Regions from separate parts of the Shewanella sp. WE21 genome, predicted to be linked through region 1. Evidence: predicted binding sites of a transcription regulator. Region 1 holds the regulator's gene; each other region holds the start of a gene.
What was found. The regulator MetJ, encoded in region 1, represses methionine synthesis genes. The targets are predictions, from matches to a motif close to TAGACGTCTAGACGTCTA.
Positions count from the first base shown of each region.

Region 2: a site for MetJ is predicted at 2,231-2,248, ahead of metE (5-methyltetrahydropteroyltriglutamate--homocysteine S-methyltransferase). Genes of this name have one in related genera too.
Region 3: a site for MetJ is predicted at 4,561-4,578, ahead of metH (methionine synthase). Genes of this name have one in related genera too.

Region 1 covers NZ_CP023019.1:2,554,252-2,561,425, reverse strand. Annotated here, with positions in the region: gene metF (methylenetetrahydrofolate reductase) at 1-314, opposite strand, end outside; gene CKQ84_RS11140 (bifunctional aspartate kinase/homoserine dehydrogenase II) at 532-2,925, opposite strand; gene metB (cystathionine gamma-synthase) at 2,937-4,100, opposite strand; gene metJ (met regulon transcriptional regulator MetJ) at 4,313-4,627, shown strand; gene CKQ84_RS11125 (sulfite exporter TauE/SafE family protein) at 4,762-5,505, shown strand; gene nrfD (NrfD/PsrC family molybdoenzyme membrane anchor subunit) at 5,612-6,559, opposite strand; gene CKQ84_RS11115 (4Fe-4S dicluster domain-containing protein) at 6,562-7,128, opposite strand; gene phsA (thiosulfate reductase PhsA) at 7,141-7,174, opposite strand, start outside.
Region 2 covers NZ_CP023019.1:910,870-918,043, reverse strand. Annotated here, with positions in the region: gene CKQ84_RS03880 (TonB-dependent receptor) at 1-163, shown strand, start outside; gene CKQ84_RS03875 (HDOD domain-containing protein) at 445-1,173, shown strand; gene CKQ84_RS03870 (LysR family transcriptional regulator) at 1,253-2,158, opposite strand; gene metE (5-methyltetrahydropteroyltriglutamate--homocysteine S-methyltransferase) at 2,359-4,629, shown strand; gene queG (tRNA epoxyqueuosine(34) reductase QueG) at 4,723-5,925, opposite strand; gene CKQ84_RS03855 (ABC transporter substrate-binding protein) at 6,100-6,897, shown strand; gene CKQ84_RS03850 (GGDEF domain-containing protein) at 6,894-7,174, opposite strand, start outside.
Region 3 covers NZ_CP023019.1:2,976,981-2,984,154, forward strand. Annotated here, with positions in the region: gene CKQ84_RS12955 (NACHT domain-containing protein) at 1-299, shown strand, start outside; gene metH (methionine synthase) at 702-4,436, opposite strand; gene CKQ84_RS12970 (histidine phosphatase family protein) at 4,706-5,431, shown strand; cobalamin riboswitch at 5,653-5,846, shown strand; gene CKQ84_RS12975 (ABC transporter ATP-binding protein) at 5,946-6,821, shown strand; gene CKQ84_RS12980 (iron ABC transporter permease) at 6,818-7,174, shown strand, end outside.

The sequences.
Region 1 (7,174 bases):
TGCTTAGCCAGTTCTAACAGCTCTTCATCGCTGGCATCCACTAAGGTTAAGTGCGGCGCGGCAACGAGGTCGGTTTCCTGTTGGATACGTTCAATCACGCCATGGGTGCGGTCGCGAACACCTGAGTTAGCACCGTAAGTCACAGACACAAACTTAGGATTCAGCGGCTCTAAACGACGGATAGAGTTCCACAGGATCTGTTCCATTTCGGGGGTCGATGGCGGGAAAAACTCAAAAGAAACATTAATATCGCCATTAAGCTCAGACAAGCTCTGGTTCAGCGATTGTGAATGTTGTGCGTGATGAAAAGCCATGTGTATTTCCTCAACCGCCCTTGGCGCTACTCTTTGCTAGTATGAATTAGTTCAAATGGACGTTTGGACGTCTATATGTCCATATACTAGAGAAACTGAGATGTAAGTCAAGCCCAAAAATACCCATAAACCGCATTTAATCTCGGTTAATTCGATAGATTTATTCTAGCCAATAAAAAAGGACTCGAAGGAGTCCTTTAAGAGGCTTGATACCGCGTTATTCCTGCAGCAGATCGCGACAGATCTGGGTCAGATCCGACTGCACCGCCGCCGCTGTCACTTCGCGTCCAGCGCCCGGTCCACGGATGATCAGCGGATTACCTTGGTAGAAGACACTGCGGATCACAAACACATTATCACCAGGGGTTAAGTTGGCGTAAGGGTGATGGGTATCAATCCACTGCAAACCCACCTCGGCCTTGAGCTCTGGGCCGCTGTTGTCTAAGGATGCCACATATCTGAGCACCTTATTTTGCTCCGCCGCCGCACCATACTGTTGCAGCAGATCGGCATCTAACTCGGCAATGCGGGTGAGAAATTGATCTAAGGGAATATCCGCCAAAGCGGCTGGCACGAGTGAACGCAGTTCAATATCTTCAAGCTCGATTTCAAGGCCAATTTCACGGGCCAAAATAAGCAGTTTACGCTGCATATCACGGCCGGAGAGATCGTCGCGGGGATCGGGTTCAGTAATACCTAAGCCTCTGGCTTCAATTACTAATTCTGAAAATGGCTTGCTGGTATCGTATTTTTCAAATAACCAACACAAGGTGCCAGAGAAAATCCCGCCTACCGCTTCAACACTATCACCGCTGTTACGCAGATCATTTAACGCGTGTTGGATAGGTAAACCTGCGCCACAGCTGGCGTTATAGCGCCAAAACAAACGACGGTTACCCAGTTGCTGCTTTAACTCTCGATAGAAAGGCAGTGGACCCGAGCCCGCAAGTTTATTCGCGCTCACCACATGGATGCCACGCTCGAACAATTCTGGATATTGCAGCGTCAAACTGGCGCTGGCACTGATATCTAAGGCCACCAGCTCATCGCAGTTAACTTGCTCTAATTGCTCGAATAAATGTTCATACTGCCAAGGCGTTGCTTCAGTATTAAACTCTGTTTGCCACGCGGCAAGATTAATGCCAGTGGATTTAATCAAGGCTTTACTCGAACTGACTAAACCGACTAACTCAACACTAGCTTCGAGTTCATGGTCTAGTGAGGGTGAAACCGACTTAAACAGATCGATCCAAGCCTCACCGATATTACCCACACCGAGCAGCAGGACGCCAATGCGTTTACGCGGGCCAGCGCAGCGACGGTGAACTTTTTGGGTTAACAGATTCACCTGTGACTGGGGCACTAACGTCACTAAACTTAAATCGCCACTGAACAAAGGTTTAGCATCACGGCTCAGTAAACGCGCGAAGCTGCGGCGATAATGTTCGGCGTCGGCACTTACTAATGCGACTAAACCAAAATCTGTGTTGATCTGCTGCTCGCTGATCCCTAATGCTTCTGCCTCGGCATCGAGTAATCTTTGAACTTGTTTTTGATTCTCAGCGGTATAGGCAAGTTCAACCCTTTGATGGGCAGAGGTCCAATGGGCCAATGGCGTTAAACCTGCGGCGATCAATAGATCTAATAAACGGGTTAACTCACCCGTGAGTTTAAAGCCGAACAGGACAACAGCATTAAGATTAGTCACCACAGGCGCGCTCGCCGACGAACTGTGGGGCGCGATTAAGGTAAAGTCGGTGTGGGACGCATAACTTGAACGCACCGCTAAGCTCACTTCGGTATTGAATAACGGCTGCAAAGTGCGCGAATGCAATACTGGCGAGCCCAAACGCGCTAGGCGATCGGCTTCGGCAAGTGACATACTTTTCAGTAACTTGGCATCGTTGATTTTATTAGGATCGGCGTTGAACACCCCTTCCACATCGGTCCAAATGGTCACGCGCTCGATATCGGCGAGACTAGCAATCAGGCTGGCACTAAAATCTGAACCATTACGGCCAAGTAATAGGGTATCGCCACGCTCGTTAGCACAGATAAAACCTGTGATCACTAAGCGTTCATTTGGATGCGCGGCTAATAGGGCTTGTACTTTAGCGCGGGATTCTTGTACCCGAATTTGTGGCACAGCGGCTTCATCGGCCACTAAAATTGAACAGGCATCCACATGGCTTGCTGCCACGCCAGATTCGCGCAGCAGCGCCGCCATTAAACGTGCCGACCAACGTTCGCCAAAGCTCACCACATGGTTGATTTGGTATTCGTTGCGCTCATCTAAAGACAACAAGCTGATGAGTTGCGCTTTATCAGTGGCCAAACGCTCACGCAGATCTCGGGCTTGTTCATTCGACAACAACTGCTCAATCAACCCCTGTTGGTAACTGATCAGCACTTGTAATTCTTCTTGCCATAGCTGACCCGCATCACGCAGCGCTAATAATTTATACAGGAAATTCGTGCTTTTACCCGCTGCAGAGACCACCACGAGATCATCACTATGACCGTGGGTTAACAGGATATGGGCGACTCGGCGATAACAATCGGCATCCGCTAAACTGGAGCCACCAAATTTATGTAAGTGACAACGTGCCATCTATTATTCCTCTACTGACAAGCCGCAACGGCGGCTAATCCTGCTTGAATATCTGCAACTAAATCGGCGGCATCTTCAATACCCACCGATAGACGCAATAGGGTGTCCTTAATACCAGCCTCGAAGCGCGCCTGCGGCTCCATGGCTCTGTGGGTCATAGTTGCGGGCACGGCCACTAAACTTTCGACGCCACCTAAACTTTCCGCCACGCTAAATAAGCTGAGTGCACCTAAAAAGGCCACCACTTCGGCCTCACCGCCTTTGAGCTCAAAACTCAGCATAGCGCCAAAGCCCTGTTGTTGCTTGGCCGCAATGGCGTGACCAGGGTGATCCGCAAGACCGGGGTAATAGACTTTGCTCACCACAGGGCTTTGGGTTAATACCTCAATAATACGCTGGGCATTGGCTTGATGCTCGCGAATACGCACCGCTAAGGTACGCAGGCCGCGCAGGGTCAGATAACTGTCGAAGGCTGACCCCGTTAAGCCTAGAGTGTTCGACCACCAATGTAAGCTTTCGCCGATTTGCGCGTCTTTGGCGACCACAGCGCCGCCGACCACATCGCTGTGACCATTGATATATTTAGTGGTGGAGTGGATAACGATATCCGCGCCTAACAATAGGGGTTGTTGCAATATTGGCGATAAAAAAGTGTTATCGACCACCACCAGCGCGCTGACCTCATGGCTCGCCTTAGCAATGGCTTCGATATCTACCACACGCAATAACGGGTTCGATGGGGTTTCGAGCCACACCATCTTAGGATTCTGCGCAATGGCGGCGGCTAACGCTTGGCTGTCGGTTTGGTCGACCACAATGAGCTTAAACTGGCCTTTCTTCGCCAAGTTGGTAAATAAACGGTAGGAACCACCATAGCAATCATGGGGCACAACTAATAGGTCATCGGGGCCGAGCAAAGTAGTCACTAAGGTGATGGCCGCCATGCCAGTGCACGTCACTATGCCAGTGGCGCCCTTTTCTAATTGCGCTAATGCTTCGCCTAAAATGCAGCGCGTTGGGTTGCCTGAACGACTGTAATCGAATTCGCGGGGATTTTTATGACCATCGAAGGCGTAATTAGTCGACAAATAAATCGGTGGCACAACTGCGCCATATTGAGTATCGCTTTCGATACCCTGACGCACTGCCAGTGTGGCTAATTGACGCTCTGCCATGGGTGGACTCCTAAATTCGATAGACTGATAGAGATGTCTGGACGTCTAAATGTACCTAAGCCCAACGCCATCGTCAATAGGCGTGAAGACGTTTAGACGTCTGAACATAAAGAAATCTGTTTGCAATCACAAAGAAATAGTAGCAATAATTTGACTGTTCTTTGTAAGGGTTTAAAATCTGCCCCGAATTTAGCGTTATAACAGGTGAGTCAATGACTGAATGGAATGGGGAATACATCAGCCCCTATGCTGAACATGGCAAGAAGAATGAACAAGTAAAAAAAATTACTGTGTCTATTCCGCTCAAAGTGCTTAAGGTCCTCACGGACGAACGTACTCGTCGTCAGGTCAATAATTTGCGTCACGCCACCAACAGCGAGCTGTTGTGTGAGGCATTTTTGCACGCCTACACTGGCCAGCCATTGCCCAACGATGAAGATCTGTCAAAAGATAATCCAGACAGCATTCCCGCTGAAGCCAAGTTGTTGATGGATCAAATGGGAATAGAGTGGGAAGACATGGAATAGCGACTCGTCGCTTTCAAAGTCATATCACAGTGCTCATCAATAGGGATCGTTAACGATCCCTTTTTGTTTATACCCAAGCGACTTCAAACTTTAAATTTCACCATCTTGAGTTGGTTTGGGATATAGGAAATCCTATGTTTTCTATGATAGATCCACAGACACTCGCCTTAGCCTCGCTGGTCGTGTTTCTGGGCGCATTAACCCAAAGTCTTATTGGGTTTGGGCTTGCGGTTGTCGCCAGTCCTTTGCTGTATATCGTCGATCCACAACTTGTACCTGCGCCTGTTATTGCTATGGGTTTCTCCATCGCCCTGCTGACCTTAGTGCGTGAACGCGGTCACTTAGAATTCAATGGCTTGCAATATGCGCTCCTAGGTCGCGTGCCCGGCGGTTTTATCGGCGCGAGTTTATTGCTGTTTGCGCCTCAACCCATACTGGGTTTATCCATCGCCGCCATTGTGACTGTCGCAGTGATCCTCAGCCTGTATAAATTCAGCCTGCCAGTGAATAAGAAAACCCTCTTCGGTGCGGGCGTGGTTTCAGGGATCTTCGGCAATATCGCCGCAATTGGTGGCCCGCCGATGGCGATTTTGTTAGCAGGCAAAGATGCCTCGCAGTTTCGCGCAGCCCTGTCGGCCTTCTTCATTTTTAGCTCCATGATTGCATTGGTCATTTTAGCGATCACTGGCTTATTAGAATTAAAACATCTTTGGCTGTCGTTGATGCTGCTCCCCTCAGTGATTTTAGGTTACTTAGTCGCAGGACGATTAGTGGGCCATGTCGATAAAGAGAAGACAAAGATGGCGACGTTAGTCCTGTGCAGTATCAGCGCCTTAGTGCTAACAGTGAAGTCGGTTATCGAGTTATTACCCCAATAAGCGTCCTGCTTGTACTGGCAAACCTTCTCAAGATTCAAACAATAAAAAAGCACTGACATTGCCAGTGCTTTTTCTTTATCTATCAATATGTAAAGCCAGCTTACACTCAGCTTAAATAGCTTTGCCCTGCGTACACAATAAAGTGTCTTAAAGCGAGTACGCCCGTTAAGCTCGCGCAGGCAACCATGATCATCGCGCCCTTAGTGTGGCGAGTCGCGGCGGGTAGCAGCATAAACAGCAATGGAATACCAAAACCTATACCGACAACGCCTATCCAGAACACGCTTGCCCATAACCCAGAAGTTAACGATGCTAAGGCCGCAGCCGCCGCGCCGCCCTTGAAGTACAAGGCGCAGAACAACATGAACAGGAACAGAATTTCAATCGCCATCACAGGCAATTCTAAACCGTGCATCTTCACTAAAGTTTTGTCGTGGCTGTCAGTCTTAAACATCAGCAACGCCAGTACCGCATTTGCCGCAGCGCCCGCCGATAAACCCGACACTAAAAACAGCGCAGGCAGTACCGCAGTGTTGAGCATAGGATAGGCATTCATCGCCGAAATCAAGAAGCCAGTGTAAGCCCCTACGCCAATGGCCAGGACAAACAACAATACTTCAATCAGCTTTCGAAATGGCATAAGTAACTTAGCGATAGGTGTTAGGAAACCCAAACCCCATTTTGGTAAGTCATCCCGCAGCACAATAATGGCGTACGCAAAAGCTAAGGGAGAATACGCCAGCAGCGCCAGCACCCCGATTGCCATCACAGACTGGAAGTTATAGTGAATTAAGATCAACCAAAAGTGGAATGGTTTGGTTAAGTCAAACACTAAACAAGCTAGACCTAAGCTAATTGCTACAGGCCCAATAATGGCTGCCGCCTTAAGAATGCTGCTTTCAGCTCCCGCGCTGAGTTCCTTATTCGCCCAGCGCAAACCAATGCCAATCAGTAAACTGCCCGCGGATAACCCCGCCATAAACAGGTAAACGGCGATGACCCAGTGCCAAGTGACAGGATCATATTGCGCCATGTCGCCCCAAGTATTGTTCATAATCAAATCCCCCCTCTTTTGGTAGGAACGCGATATACCCTAGGTTTAGTGCCCAAATGGGTTTTATCTTGGTAAGTGATTTTAGTGTTGAGCATGATGGCCACTTCACTGCGTGGATCATTGGCATCACCAAACACTAAGGCATCGGTTGGACACACAGTCACACACGCTGGCTCTTCGCCCCGTGCTAAACGCGTATCCTTACAGAAGTTACACTTATCCGCCGCCTTGGTTTCTGGGTTCATAAAGCGCACTTTATAAGGGCACGCTGCCACACAGTACATACAACCGACACACTTCTCGGTATGGATAGAGATAATGCCATCTTCACCCACATAGGCCGCGCCTGTTGGGCACACTTTAACGCAGGGTGCATCTTCACATTGCTGGCAAGATACCCTGTGATATTTGAAATGCAGATTGGGCATCTCACCAAAGGGGCCTTCCACACGCACTTGCAGACGAGTTACGCCTTCGGGTACGCCATTTTCACTGCGACACGCCACGTTACAAGCTTGGCAGCCGATGCACTTATTCTCGTCGTGCACCATTACATATCGTTTATTCATTTAAGCCTCCGATTAGCGCTTTGCCAGCGTGACGCCCGTGGTGTGC
Region 2 (7,174 bases), 1.6 Mb from region 1:
AGCCTTGAATTATAATCGTGATGCTTGGCTTGCCAGTCTGCGTATCGATAATGTATTCAATAAAGATTATGTCAGTGCAGGTTATTACGGTGGCGATTGGGGGGATAGTTACTATTCTGGTCGAGGTCGCGATATTCGTTTCACTGTGGGCTACCGCTTCTAAATATTAATGAGCTATCTAATAACAAAGCCAGACTCAGTCTGGCTTTTTATTTTTTACGCTGAGTTCAAAGAATAAATCTTAAAATAGGTATAGTCTTGAATATCGTTTTAGTAGAGTGGTTTAATTGTCGTTATCTATAGTGTGTTAGCGGGCAGTCATCACTAAATAGGAGTAATTTATATTTTACTCTGCTGTTTATGGCTGAAATTCTTAGTATTTTAGGTATGATGTGAGCTGTAACCGAATCATCTTATTGTTAATAAACAGGTGTAAAGTGTCTTATGACTGATCTTGAGCAACAGGTTTTTACTCAAGTTAGAGCTATCATAGCGAACGAAGAGCAAGTGATTGGCCGCCGAGGAATTCTAATTCCACTCAAAAAAGCGATCCTTGCTGAAGGCGACATTCGTAATGTGATTGACATTATCTCGAGCGATCCCGCATTGGCAGCGCACATGCTTATGCGCAGTAATTCCGCACAGGCTGCTGTAGTGGAAAATCACAAAACTCGTTCGTTGAAAGAAGCTTTGATCCGCTTAGGTCAAGTTAATATCTATCGCTACGCTTTTACGTTCTATTTAAAAGAACGCCTCGATGAACTGCCACAGCCCTATAAAAAGTTGGTCCAAGGTTATTGGAAGCTGACTGAAGATATTGCAACGGATGCGGTAGATAGCTTAGCGGATATGGAAGGTGTGGAGGTTGATGCTGACGAAGTACAAACCTTAGCTCTGTTCAGTGTGTTCGGCCAAATTATCGCACTGACCGCATTTGCCTATTTAAATGCTAATGCCGAACAGTCATTTCCTTTAAGTGTGATTAAGTCATTGATTGATAATCAACAACAGACCTTAACCATCGAAGCGTTCGAGGCGTTAGATCTCGATCAGGATCTGCGTCAAGAATTTATGATCGCCCATAATTTGCGTCAGACCCGTAATCCTAATTCATCAGGGTTGATACTGCGCCGTGTCTTGTCTATGCGTGGATTGTTGATGAATCCGCTGTAATTTGTCGATGCTATGAAATAGTCATTTGACTCAATAAACAAGCCTGCATTCGCAGGCTTTTTACTCTATGTCACCCGCATTAATTCGTCTTCTGCTGGCGGGATAAACCTTCCCTCGCCACCAGTTGTAACCAATTTTGGATCAATGCAGAGTTAGCACTGTGGCGGCGATAGGCACCAAATAGCGGTCGTTTCAGGCCTTCTTGGCCGAGTTTTACCGTAGCGAGACTCAGTCCATGTCCTTCATTAATCGACCAGCTTGGCAGTGCGGCTATGCCGTCTTTACAGGCGATGCGTTGCAATAACATCATGGTTAAATCACAGGTTTTTTGCTCGCCCGCCTCTATGCCCGCAGGCTCTAAAAAGTGGCGATAAATATCTAAACGTGTCAACGGCACTGGATAACTGATAATAGGCAAGTGTGCTAATTGCTTAGGGGTGACATAGGCTTCTTTCGCTAAAGGATGATCCTTAGCAACCACTAACTTCACTTCAAAATCAAACAAATGCTGGTAGGCGAGTGAATGCCCAGGCACAGGATCTGAGGTTAATACAATATCCAGTTCACCCATTTCTAAGGCATTGAGCGAGTCGAACAGATGACGGCTCGACAAGTCTAACTCGGCTGCCGGATGATCTTGCCTAAATTGCTCCATTACAGGCATTAACCAGCGAAAACAGCTATGGCACTCAATGCCGACACGCAACTGATTGGTTTCGGTTTCCAGCCCATTCTTCAAATCTGTCTCTGTTTCTAACACCTTAGGCAAAATTTCTTCGGCCAGATGCAGCAGGCGTGCACCTTCTTGGGTGAATGACAGTGGCTTACTCTTACGCACAAAAATGGGCGAGTTAATCCTTTGCTCCAGCTCCTTAATCTGGTGGGAGAGGGCGGATTGAGTGACAAAACGTTTTTTGGCTGCGCCCGCCAAACTGCCGCTTTCTTTCAGGGCCATTAAGGTTCGCAGGTGTCTTAGTTCGATCATGTTCACTCCAAGTGAATTTCGCTCATGTTGTGCTTGAAATCAATTCGGTTGCTGGCATAGAGACTAACACAATAAACTTCTAGACGTCCAGACGCCCATTGTTATTTATCAAGGCTGAAATGCTGAAAAGCGCCAAGAGAAAACAATCTGGTGGGTGCAAGTGCCGAATATGGCTTATCTCAAATAAAGGAAGATAGAGTATGCAATTAAATAGTCTTGGGTTTCCCCGTATTGGGCGTCGTCGTGAATTGAAATTTGCCTTAGAAAAATACTGGCGTGGTGAGAGCACTCAGGCGCAATTGCGTGAAGTGGCGAGTGAACTTCGCCGCACCCATTGGCAGTGGCAAACGGCTGTTGGCATTGAGCAAGTTCCCGTAGGTGATTTTGCCTTTTATGATCAAGTGCTGACCTTAAGCGCGACTTTAAATGCCATTCCTGATCGTCATCGTGGTGAAGGGGCAATCGATCTCGATACTTTATTCCGCGTTGCCCGCGGCAGAGCGCCAACGGGCCAAGATGCGCCAGCCTCTGAAATGACCAAGTATTTCAATACTAACTATCACTATCTGGTACCTGAGCTTAGCCAAAACCAAGAGTTTTCGATTGCCTATGAGCAGTTTTTTGAGGAAGTCAGCGAAGCGCAAGCGCTAGGCTATAAAGCCAAACCTGTGCTACTCGGCCCTGTTAGCTACTTGTTCCTTGCTAAAACTGTGGGCCAAGAGTTTGATAAGTTAAGCTTATTACCCAATTTATTAGCTGCTTATGCTGACATTTTGGCTCGTTTTGCTACTCAGGGAGTGCAATGGGTACAGCTCGATGAGCCCATTCTCGCATTGGAATTGGATGGCGAATGGCAAGCGGCGATCACTGAGGCGTATCAAGTCCTCAGCACTGCGAAGGTGAAGATCCTTCTTACCAGTTATTACGGCGGTATCGCACACCATCAAGCGCTGGTATCGGCCTTGCCGGTCGCGGGGTTGCATGTCGATTTAGTCACTGCGCCGGATCAATTGGCAGTCTTTGCCAATGCGCTTGGTCAAGATCAAATTCTGTCGGCGGGTGTGGTCAATGGTCGCAACGTGTGGGCGGCAGAGGTGGATTTGATTGCCGAATGCATAGGCGCGGTTGCCCGTGATCTCGGAGATCGCTTGTGGATCGGTACTTCTTGCTCACTCCTGCACAGCCCTGTGGATTTAGAGGTGGAAGCCACGCTTGAGTTCGCGCTGCGTCAACAACTCGCGTTTGCGAAGCAAAAATTACTCGAACTGGCCAATGTGCGCCAATTGCTACTGGCACCTGAATCTATCGCGGCAAAAGAGATTGTGCAAACCTGTTTGGCACGCCGTGAGGCGAAAGCGCAGGCCGCCGACAGTCAAGTGATTGCCCGCGTTGCCGCGTTGACATCTGCCGATTATGAGCGCGTCAGTGATTTCAGCGTACGCCAAGCAGTGCAGCAGCAGAAATACCGTTTACCTCTGTTGCCGACCACCACCATTGGCTCCTTCCCACAAACACCTGCAATCCGTGGACTACGCAGTCGTTGGCGCAAGGGCGATCTGAGTGATGCACAATATACAGAGCAATTACAACAAGTCACCCGCGATACTATCGACCGCCAGCTTAAACTCGGTATCGATGTACTGGTTCATGGTGAGGCCGAGCGCAACGATATGGTGGAATACTTTGGTGAGCAGCTTGCGGGCGTTGGCTTTACCAAAAATGGTTGGGTGCAAAGTTATGGCTCACGCTGTGTTAAGCCGCCGTTGATCTATGGTGATGTTAGTCGTCCAAAGGCGATGACGGTCGATTGGGCCGAGTTTGCCCAAAGTCTCACCGACAAGCCTGTAAAAGGCATGCTGACTGGCCCTGTGACGATTCTGCATTGGTCATTCGCCCGTGAAGATATCGGCCGTGATGTGATTGCGACTCAGCTGGCGCTGGCGATCCGTGATGAAGTGGTGGACTTACAAAATGCCGGTATTGGTATTATACAAATCGATGAGCCCGCCTTCCGTGAAGGTCTGCCATTGAAACAAAGTGAGTGGCAAGCCTATTTAGATTGGGCGGTGAATGCCTTTAAACTCAGTGCTGCTGGGGTGATTGATGAGACTCAAATCCACACCCACATGTGTTACAGCGAGTTTAACGATACGATTGCCGCGATTGCCGCCATGGATGCCGATGTGATTACTATCGAGACTTCGCGTTCACGGATGGAGTTACTCAACGCCTTTGAAGATTTTGAGTATCCCAATGAAATCGGCCCAGGTGTGTATGACATTCATTCGCCAAACACCCCAAGTGTGGAGGCCATGGTGCACTTAATCGAGAAAGCGGCGCAAAAAGTGCCCGTACGTCAGCTGTGGGTCAACCCAGATTGTGGCCTAAAAACCCGTACTTGGGATGAAGTCGAACCCGCTTTGAAAAACATGGTCGATGCCACGCGAGAACTACGTCGCCGCCTTGGTTAATATTATGCTTGAGTGAAATATTTTTTTACTGAGTTTATTGAGTTAGTAACAGCGGATGCTTATGCATCCGTTGTTTATTGCTTGCCGATTGACTTAAGCATCTCGCGGTAAGCCTTTTTCGATAATGCGAACCATGCGCTCGGTTTTGCGGCGGGCTTTTTGTTGTTCAGTTGCTGCGCTTTCAGCAAGGCGCGATTGCTGGGCATTAAGCGCCCATTCAATATGCTCACGCACTATCTCATCGATATCTTCGCTGTGATTGCGGGCGTTAAGTGCGGCAATAATGCTTGGGCTCGCGGGAGCGTTACCCAGTGCTACTGCAATATTACGTAGCCAACGTTTATGTCCAATGCGACGAATGGCGCTGCCTTCAGTTTGTTTAAGAAACTCGGCCTCGCTCCAAGCAAAAAGGCTGAGAAGGTCAGGTTGCTTTAACTGCGGACGAATATGAAAGTCAGTTTCTTCAGTCAGCGGCGCTTGGCGATTGATGGGACACGCGAGTTGGCAATCATCGCAGCCATAGATGCGATTGCCCATGAGTGGCCTAAATTCTTCGGGAATAGCGCCCTGCAGTTCAATGGTGAGATAGGAAATACAGCGTCTGCCATCGACCACATAAGGTTCTACGATTGCACCCGTTGGGCAGGAGGTGATGCAGGCGACACAAGTGTTACAGCCTTCTTGAATGGGAATATCCACAGGTAGAGGCAAATTGATCAGTAGCTCACCTAAAAAGAACCAACTGCCAGCCTCATTGTTGAGTATGAGTGAGTGTTTACCTGTCCAGCCTATACCGGCTTTTTCGGCTAAGGGGCGCTCAAGTACAGGAGCTGAGTCAACAAAGGGGCGAAAGTCAGCGGCATCGAAACCGAGAGACACTAACTCTGCACTGATTTGATCTCCGAGCTTTTTAAGTCGAGCGCGGATCAACTTGTGATAGTCGCGACCTCCGGCATAACGTGAAATATAACCTAAGTTGGGATCGGTAAGATTCGTTGCAAAGCCAGCTTCGGGTGGCAAATAGTCCATTCGTACGGAGATCACCCGCACTGTGCCCGGATGCAGTTCTTGCGGGCGAGCGCGCATCATGCCATGGGTAGCCATATAGGCCATTTCGCCATGAAAACCTTTGTCTAGCCATGCTTGGAGTTTGGCTTCTTCAGCGGTTAAATCCGTATCGCAAATGCCAACCTGCGCAAATCCGAGTGCTTTTCCCCACGTTTTAATTTGCAGAGCGAGCCGCGACAGCATGCTGGCATAGGATTGGCTTGGGGTTTGATTGGCTAAAGTTGACATGAATTGATTGCAGCGAGGCTCTTGGCTAGGTGGCAATATGATAGCAGTTTTCACTTATTGAGGACGAGTTTACTCAGAAGGGGGCGTGAGGCGATATTTTCTTTGGGGTATTTGTTTATTTGCTGTTGGGATTGAGTCTATGATTAGGTCTAATGTTTATCGTTTGGTATTCGTATGCTGAGTGCGTTTCCCCTTAGGGTGTGTTTTCTTGCGATGAGCTTATTAGGCCTGATGCCTAATCTTGTTTTTGCGGCGCCTGAGAAGTTGAAATTGGTGACCGAAGCTTGGCCTCCCATGAGTTACGAGCAAAATGGTGTGCCGCAAGGTTTTGCGGTGGACTTAGTCAATACCTTGCAATCAAGACTGGGTCAGAGTGAAAAAATTGATGTGTTACCTTGGGCCCGGGCGTATTCGATTGCCAAAACCTCAGCGAACGTTTTACTTTTTGCTACGTCAATTAATGATGAGCGAGCTGAGCAGTTTGATTTTATCGGTCCTATTGCGACCAGTAAAATTGCATTGTACGCAAGGGCGGCAGATCCTATCGCTCTCGATCAACTTGCTGAACTTCAATCGACAGATATTGTGGGGGTTTATCGGGAATCGGCGGGTGCGCAGTTGCTACAACAAGCGGGCGTGGATAATTTGCTGGTGGCGAGTTTTCCGCAGCAATCGGCGAAACAGTTGCTGTTTTCTCGAATTCGTTTTTGGTGCCAGGCGGATCTTGCGGTAAAGCAGATACTCGAAGAAGTGGGTGCGAGTGAGACAGATATCCGCCAAGTGTTTGTAGTATCGGAGATTAATCTCTATTTAGCTTTTTCTAAAGGGACATCGGCGGCAACCGTTATCAGTTGGCAAGCAGAGCTTGAGAAAATGAAAGACTCAGGTGAATTTAGTCGTCTGTATCAGACATGGTTTGGCACTTTGCCACCGCCATTACAACATCAAGTGTTTTGGCATAAGGCCGTTTAATTCTCTCTTAAAGCCTCATTCTTGGCTGATTTCACACAATTTCTGCCCGCATTTTTAGCCTCATAAAGAGCATTGTCGGCTCGCTTTAGCAGGGTGGCAAAATCTTTATCTTGATATGCATCTTCCGTATTATTTTGTGGTTCTAAAGTGGCGACACCAGCACTAACGGTCAATTTAAGTTCTGCTGGTAAATTCTGTGCGCTAAGGCGGCTAATATGGTTCTGCAATTGATGCGCCAGCGCTAACGCACCTGTGGCATCAGTGTTAGGCAATAGGA
Region 3 (7,174 bases), 420 kb from region 1:
GTTATTGGAAGGATAATATCTGTCCTGATAGTAACCCTAGGATTGAGTTTATATTTTGTGGAACAAAAATTGATCCTAAACCTATGATTCATGATCGTTGGTGGTTAGATGAGCTTGGGGCTAATGGAATTAAGCTCGGTACTTCAATTAATGGGATTGGTAATAAAATTAGTGGAATAAACATCCTTTCAAGTTCAGAATCTCTAAATGTTTCACAAAAACTTAATTCTATTGTTCGAAAGACATTAAAGGAAAGTAAGGGCGAGCGAGTTATATACAAATCCGCGATGATTTTTTAATGTTATTTACCAATAGCTAGGATATGTCTAACTCTTTCAATGCGAAAAGTTAATTCTAATGCCACAGACGTTCACCGATCCCCTGCGAAGTTGTCGAAATACGCAGATAAAAATGCCGTGGCGACATCATGGATGATGGCGCAGGCTCGGGGGCACATGGATGTGCCATCTGAGCCGTTAGGCGATTTTTATTGGAGTATGAGACCGGAAACTAATGCATGTAACTTCGCTAGGGGCGGCAAGGGGAGATGCAAGAGGGGGATTGCTGTTGATCCCCTTCTTGCCCTGGTGTGGAATGGAATTCCACGACTTTGATTTTGATTTAAAATTTCAAACGAAGTTTGAATCAGCTTTTCAAACCGCGTTAGCGTAAGTCCGATCCTAATTACTCAGGATCACTCCCTACTCTGGATCATAATCCAACACTGGCGCCAGCCACTTCTCCGTCTCAGCTACAGTCATCCCTTTACGCTTCGCATAATCTTCCACTTGATCGCGGCCTATGTTACTCACGCCAAAGTAGCGGGATTTCGGGTGGGCGAAATACCAGCCCGATACTGCCGCTGTGGGGAACATGGCGTAGCTTTCGGTGATGTTCAAGTCGATGGTTTCATCGGGCTTGAGCAAGTCCCATAACAAGCCTTTTTCTGTGTGGTCTGGGCAAGCTGGGTAACCCGGTGCGGGGCGTATGCCTTTGTATTTCTCGCGGATTAAGGCTTCGTTACTTAACTGCTCGTCGGCCGCATAACCCCAAAACTCTTTACGTACCCGTTCGTGCATCCGTTCGGCAAAGGCTTCGGCCAAACGGTCGGCTAAGCATTTGAGCATGATGGCGTTATAGTCGTCATGGTTGGCTTCAAAACGCGCCACATGTTCGTCTATGCCGTGGCCTGTGGTCACCGCAAAGCCGCCCATGTAATCGGCGACGCCTGAGTCTTTTGGCGCAACAAAGTCAGATAGACAGAAGTTGTCGTTACCGACACGTTCAAGCTGCATCCGCAGGTGATGTGTGGTCATTTCAACAGTGGTGCGCGACTCATCGGTGTACAGCTCAATGTCGTCGTAATTGACGGTATTGGCTGGGAATAAGCCGATAACCGCTTTTGCCGTGAGCCATTTTTCTTCGATGATTTGTTTGAGCATGGCCTGACCATCGGCGAACAGCTTTTGCGCTTCTTCACCGACCACTTTATCGGTGAGGATTTCAGGGTAATGGCCGTGCAGTTCCCAAGAGCGGAAAAACGGTGTCCAGTCGATACGTTCGACTAAATCTTCTAACGGATAATTATCAAATACTTGGCGACCGAGCACGTTTGGCGTAAACGGGGTGTAGTTGGCCCAATCGTGTTGGCAGCGGTTTTCACGGGCCGCTTCGAGTGACACAATTTCTTTGCGCTTGGCTTGGGATAAACGTTTAGTGCGCATGTCGTCGTATTCAGCATAGGTTTCGTCTATGGTCGCTTGGCGTGTCTCGTTGTTGATGAGCTTACTCACCATAGGCACGGCGCGGGACGCATCGGCGATATAGATAGCGCCATGGGGATAATGGGGCGCAATTTTCACCGCTGTGTGGATTTTAGAGCAAGTGGCGCCGCCGATGATCGCCGGAATGGTTAAGCCTTCACGGTGGAAGGTTTTCACGTTATGCACCATCTCGTCCAGACTCGGCGTGATGAGCCCCGACATGCCGATGATATCGATATTGTGTTCTTTCACGGCGTCGAGAATTCGCTCCACCGACACCATCACACCTAAATCGAATACCTCAAAACCGTTACAGGCGAGCACTACGCCGACGATATTTTTGCCGATATCGTGCACGTCGCCTTTTACCGTCACCATCAAAATCTTGCCATTAGATTGGCCTTCGACCTTTTCAAGCTCGATATAGGGGTTTAAGTAAGCCACGGCTTTTTTCATCACCCGCGCCGATTTCACCACCTGCGGCAGGAACATTTTGCCCGAGCCGAACAAGTCGCCGACCACGTTCATGCCGTCCATCAAGGCGCCTTCAATCACATCCAGCGGACGTTTCGCTTCTTGGCGAGCGGCTTCGGTATCTTCATCAATAAATTCGGTAATGCCTTTGACGAGCGCATGGGACAAGCGTTGGCTCACCGGCCAGCTGCGCCATTCTAAATCTTCTTTCTTACCGACCTGCGCGCCATCACCGCGGAATTTCTCTGCGATTTCAAGTAACTGCTCGGTATTGCTTGAGCCTTCAATTGGGCAGGGCAAGTTAAGCACCACGTTTTCGACCCGCACTTTAAGTTCAGGATCGATATCGTCGTAAATGGCTAATTGGCCCGCGTTGACAATGCCCATGTCCATGCCGACTTTGATGGCGTGGTACAGGAATACCGCGTGAATCGCTTCGCGCACTGGGTTGTTACCGCGGAATGAGAACGACACGTTCGATACGCCGCCCGAAATCATTGCGTGGGGCAGGGTGGTTTTAATCGCTTTAATGGCATCAATAAAATCGACGGCATAGTTGTCGTGTTCATCGATACCTGTGGCGATGGCGAAAATATTCGGGTCGAAGATGATGTCTTCGGGCGGAAAGCCGACCTTATCGACCAACACCCGATAGGCGCGGGTACAGATTTCGATTTTACGCGCTTTAGTGTCGGCCTGACCTTGCTCGTCGAACGCCATGATAATGGCCGCCGCACCGTAGCGTTTCACTAAGGTGGCTTGCTCAATAAACTTGGCTTCGCCTTCTTTGAGGGAAATAGAGTTAACTATGCCCTTGCCTTGAATACATTTGAGGCCAGCTTCGATCACTTCCCATTTAGAGGAGTCGATCATAATAGGTACGCGGCTGATGTCGGGCTCAGAGGCTATCAAGTTTAAAAACTTGTGCATGATCTCGGCGCCATCGAGCATGCCTTCGTCCATGTTGATGTCGATGATTTGCGCGCCGCTTTCGACCTGCTCGCGGGCGACATCGAGCGCTTGCTCAAACTTGCCTTCTTTGATCAACTTTAAAAACTTGGCCGAGCCTGTAACGTTGGTGCGCTCACCCACGTTAACGAACAGGGATTGGGCGTCGATAGTCAGTGGTTCCAAACCTGCCAAGCGGCAAGCGACCGGAATGTCCGGCAAAATACGTGGATCGTGACGGCTCACCGCTTCGCGGATCACGCGGATATGTTCAGGCGTACTACCACAACAACCCCCGATAATATTAAGCATGCCTTCGCGCGCCCAATCTTCGATCACGTTCGCCATGTCTTCTGGGGTTTCATCGTAACCGCCAAACTCGTTCGGCAGGCCTGCATTCGGATGCGCCGACACATAACACTCACTGATGCGGGATAATTCTTCCACATAGGGGCGTAATTCTTTTGGCCCAAGTGCACAGTTAAGACCGATAGATAAGGGCTTGATATGGCGAAGGGAATTGTAAAAGGCTTCGGTCGTTTGGCCAGTCAGTGTGCGGCCAGAGGCATCGGTAATGGTGCCCGAAATCATGATCGGCAATCTGTCTTTAGAATGCTGACCGAATAAGTCATCGAATACGGATTCAATCGCAAACAGCGCAGCCTTGGCGTTTAAGGTATCGAATATGGTCTCGACCATAATGATATCCGCGCCGCCTTCAATCAGCGCCTTAGTGGATTCTTTGTAAGCAGTCACTAACTCATCGAAGCTGACGTTGCGGTAGCCTGGGTCGTTCACATCAGGGCTAATCGAACACGTACGGTTAGTGGGGCCTAACACACCGGCGACGTAGCGTGGAATGCCTGTGGCAGCAAAGGCTGCATCACAGGCTTCACGGGCGAGGCGCGCGCCGACTAAGTTAATTTCGGCGGACAGCGACTGCATGTCGTAGTCGGCCATGGCGATGGTGGTGGCGTTAAAGGTGTTGGTTTCAATGATGTCGGCACCGGCGTTTAAGTAGTCGGTGTGAATTTGTTTGATGATGTGGGGTTGTGACAAGACCAATAGGTCGTTGTTGCCTTTGACGTCAGTGTGCCAATCTTTAAAGCGTTCGCCGCGATAGTCCTCTTCTTCCAGCTTGTAGCCTTGGATCATAGTGCCCATGGCACCGTCTAAGATCAGAATGCGCTCTGCAAGCTGTTTGCGAATGTCTGCTAATATTTGGCTGGCTTTGGTTGAGGGTATCGTCATAAATAATTACCTTAAATACAGCTAAGTTAAGTCCAAAAATCGGCCATTGTTATGCTAAGTGCATTTTATTGTCGTCAGCCGACATTTTTTGAATACTTGTTCTTAAAAATTTGTTTTGGACATTTAAACGTATAGACGTCCATAATACGCGACTTATGATTGTCAGGGCAAGATGAAAGTCAAAGGCATTAGGAGCGAGAATCGAGAATCTAGAATTTAGGCCCTCGGTTTGAGTTCCTAGCATCTAGTCCCTAACTAAAAAGGCATATATGAAACAAGTTCGATTGTTATTGTTGCGCCACGGTGAGTGTGAAGGCGGCGCTATTTTGCGGGGTCGTGTGGATGTGCCTTTAAGCAAAAAGGGTTGGCAACAAATGTCGGCAGCAGTTGAGTCACAGGCCAGCGTGTGTAGCGCGATTTATAGCTCGACTTCACGCCGCTGCGCCGATTTTGCCCACGCTTTTGCCGCCGAGTTGCATTCGACGGCGGCACTGATATCTGAGTCAAGGCCATTGCAGGCGCAGTGTTTGTCGGGTTTACAGGAAATTGATTTTGGTGATTGGGACGGTTGTCGGCTCGATGAACTGTATCAACAAGAGGGCGAACGTTTAGCGGCGTATTGGCAAGACCCTTGGCAAACTCCGCCGCCCAATGGTGAAACTATGGCAAGTTTTGAGTTGCGGGTGAATGGGACGATTGACCAGATACTCGCCGCCGAGTTTGAACGATTGACCCTTGACTCACATAAAATTGGTAATGAAAACAGTGCCGTTAATGAAACCACTGACAATATGCCAGCCACTCAAGTGTGGGTCGTGACCCACGGCGGGGTGATCCGTCACTTAATAGCGCGTGCCCTAGGGGTTGAACGGGCGGTGGGGTTTTATAGTCAACTCGATTTACCCGTGGCGGCCGTGGTGACTATTAATGTGCTGCAAGATGAACAGGGTGCCTGCTATTGGCGTTTAGATTGGCCGAGTGGGCGCAGGTGTTGAGGCCTTATTTCACTATCTCGGCGCTATGGTGTAGGCGTGATCGTTTGGCGAGAATAAGCTGACATGAAAATATTCTGATTTAAACAGCATTGCCTAATGGGATAGATGTAGGATAATGCTTTTCCCTGACGTTTGAACGAGATAGCGTATTACATGCGCAATGAGTGATAACGTCGCAGAAATAGGTGTTGGGAATAGACTCTCTTTGTTCGAATCGCTCCGTTGTTTTTATTCACAGTGGCGTTGTTAACAAAGAGCATATCAACCCAAACATAATAGGGAATCGGGGAGCTGCTCGTCAGTCAGCCCGAACTGTGCCCGCAACTGTGAGTAGTTTAAAGAAGCACCTAGATTCTAGAGCCTAGCTCCTTCTTTTCTACGAGTCAGGAGACCTGCCTATTTCTGTTATCGCTGCGTGCAGCCTTAGTTCTCGAGCGGGTGACTCGAGGGAGCAGATGACAATGTGCACAACCTTTTTTTATACAGGTTTGGACTCGATAGGAGCGCCGCTTAGGTGAAACTTTCCGCAATCCAAACTAACAGCCCCGTGAATGACACTAACCCGTCATTGAGCCCGTCAGTCGCGCTCAATGTGAGCCAGTTGAGCTGGTGTATCGATGGCAAAACCATACTTTCCGATATTAACTTTACGCTGCCAACGGGGCAGATGCTGGGGCTGATTGGCCCTAACGGTGCGGGCAAGTCTAGCTTGTTGCGCTGTTTGTATCGGTTTGTTCGCCCGACTCAGGGCAAAATTACCCTTTTTGATCAAGATATTGAGCGCTTGTCGCCCAAGGCGTTTGCCTGTCGCGTCGCCGTAGTGCAGCAGGATACACCACACTATTTTGACCTCACCACAGAGCAATTGGTCAGCATGGGCTTAACGCCCCACAAGGGCATGTTCGATACCAATTCGAGCTGTGATACTGAGCGTATTGCTAAGGCTTTAGAGAAAGTCGGTTTGAGCCATAAGATGCACCAACAATATGAGCACTTATCTGGCGGTGAAAAGCAACGCGCCTTGATTGCCCGCGCCATAGTGCAGCAGCCGCAGCTTTTAATCCTCGATGAGCCAACGAACCACCTCGATGTGCGCTATCAAATTCAAATCCTCGAATTGGTGCGTAGTCTTGGGATTAGCGTGATTGCCTCTATTCATGATCTTAATTTAGCCAGTGCCCTGTGCGACAGTTTGTTGTTGATCCATAACGGGGAAGTCAGCGCTATGGGGACGCCAACCGAAGTCTTAACCGAGGCGCGAATTGGCGATGTGTTTGGCGTGTGTGCTCAGGTATCGCCCCATCCACAACATAAAAAGCCCTTAATCAGCTATTTTTATGGTTACCACCATGTAGAGCATGGCCTGAACGAGCGAGGCGAGGGTGGATGACTCAGGGGAGTAAACAATATTTCATCTCATATTTGGGGCGTATCGTGACACCGTTGACGAGACAACAACTGATGCTGCTCGTATTAGGTATCATCACTTTGATAACGCCTATTGCTGCGACGAGTTTTGGTGCGGCGAACATCAGTTTTACGGATGTTATTCAAGTATTTATCAATAAGGCGACGAACCTCACTCAAGCCAATGGCATGACTGAGCGCATTGTGATGGAGCTCAGGCTACCGCGCATTTTACTGGCTTTTGTGGCGGGTGCGGGTTTGTCTCTGGCGGGCAGTGTGTTGCAAACCGTGACTCGCAATCCGCTCGCCGATCCCTATTTGTTTGGTATTAGCTCT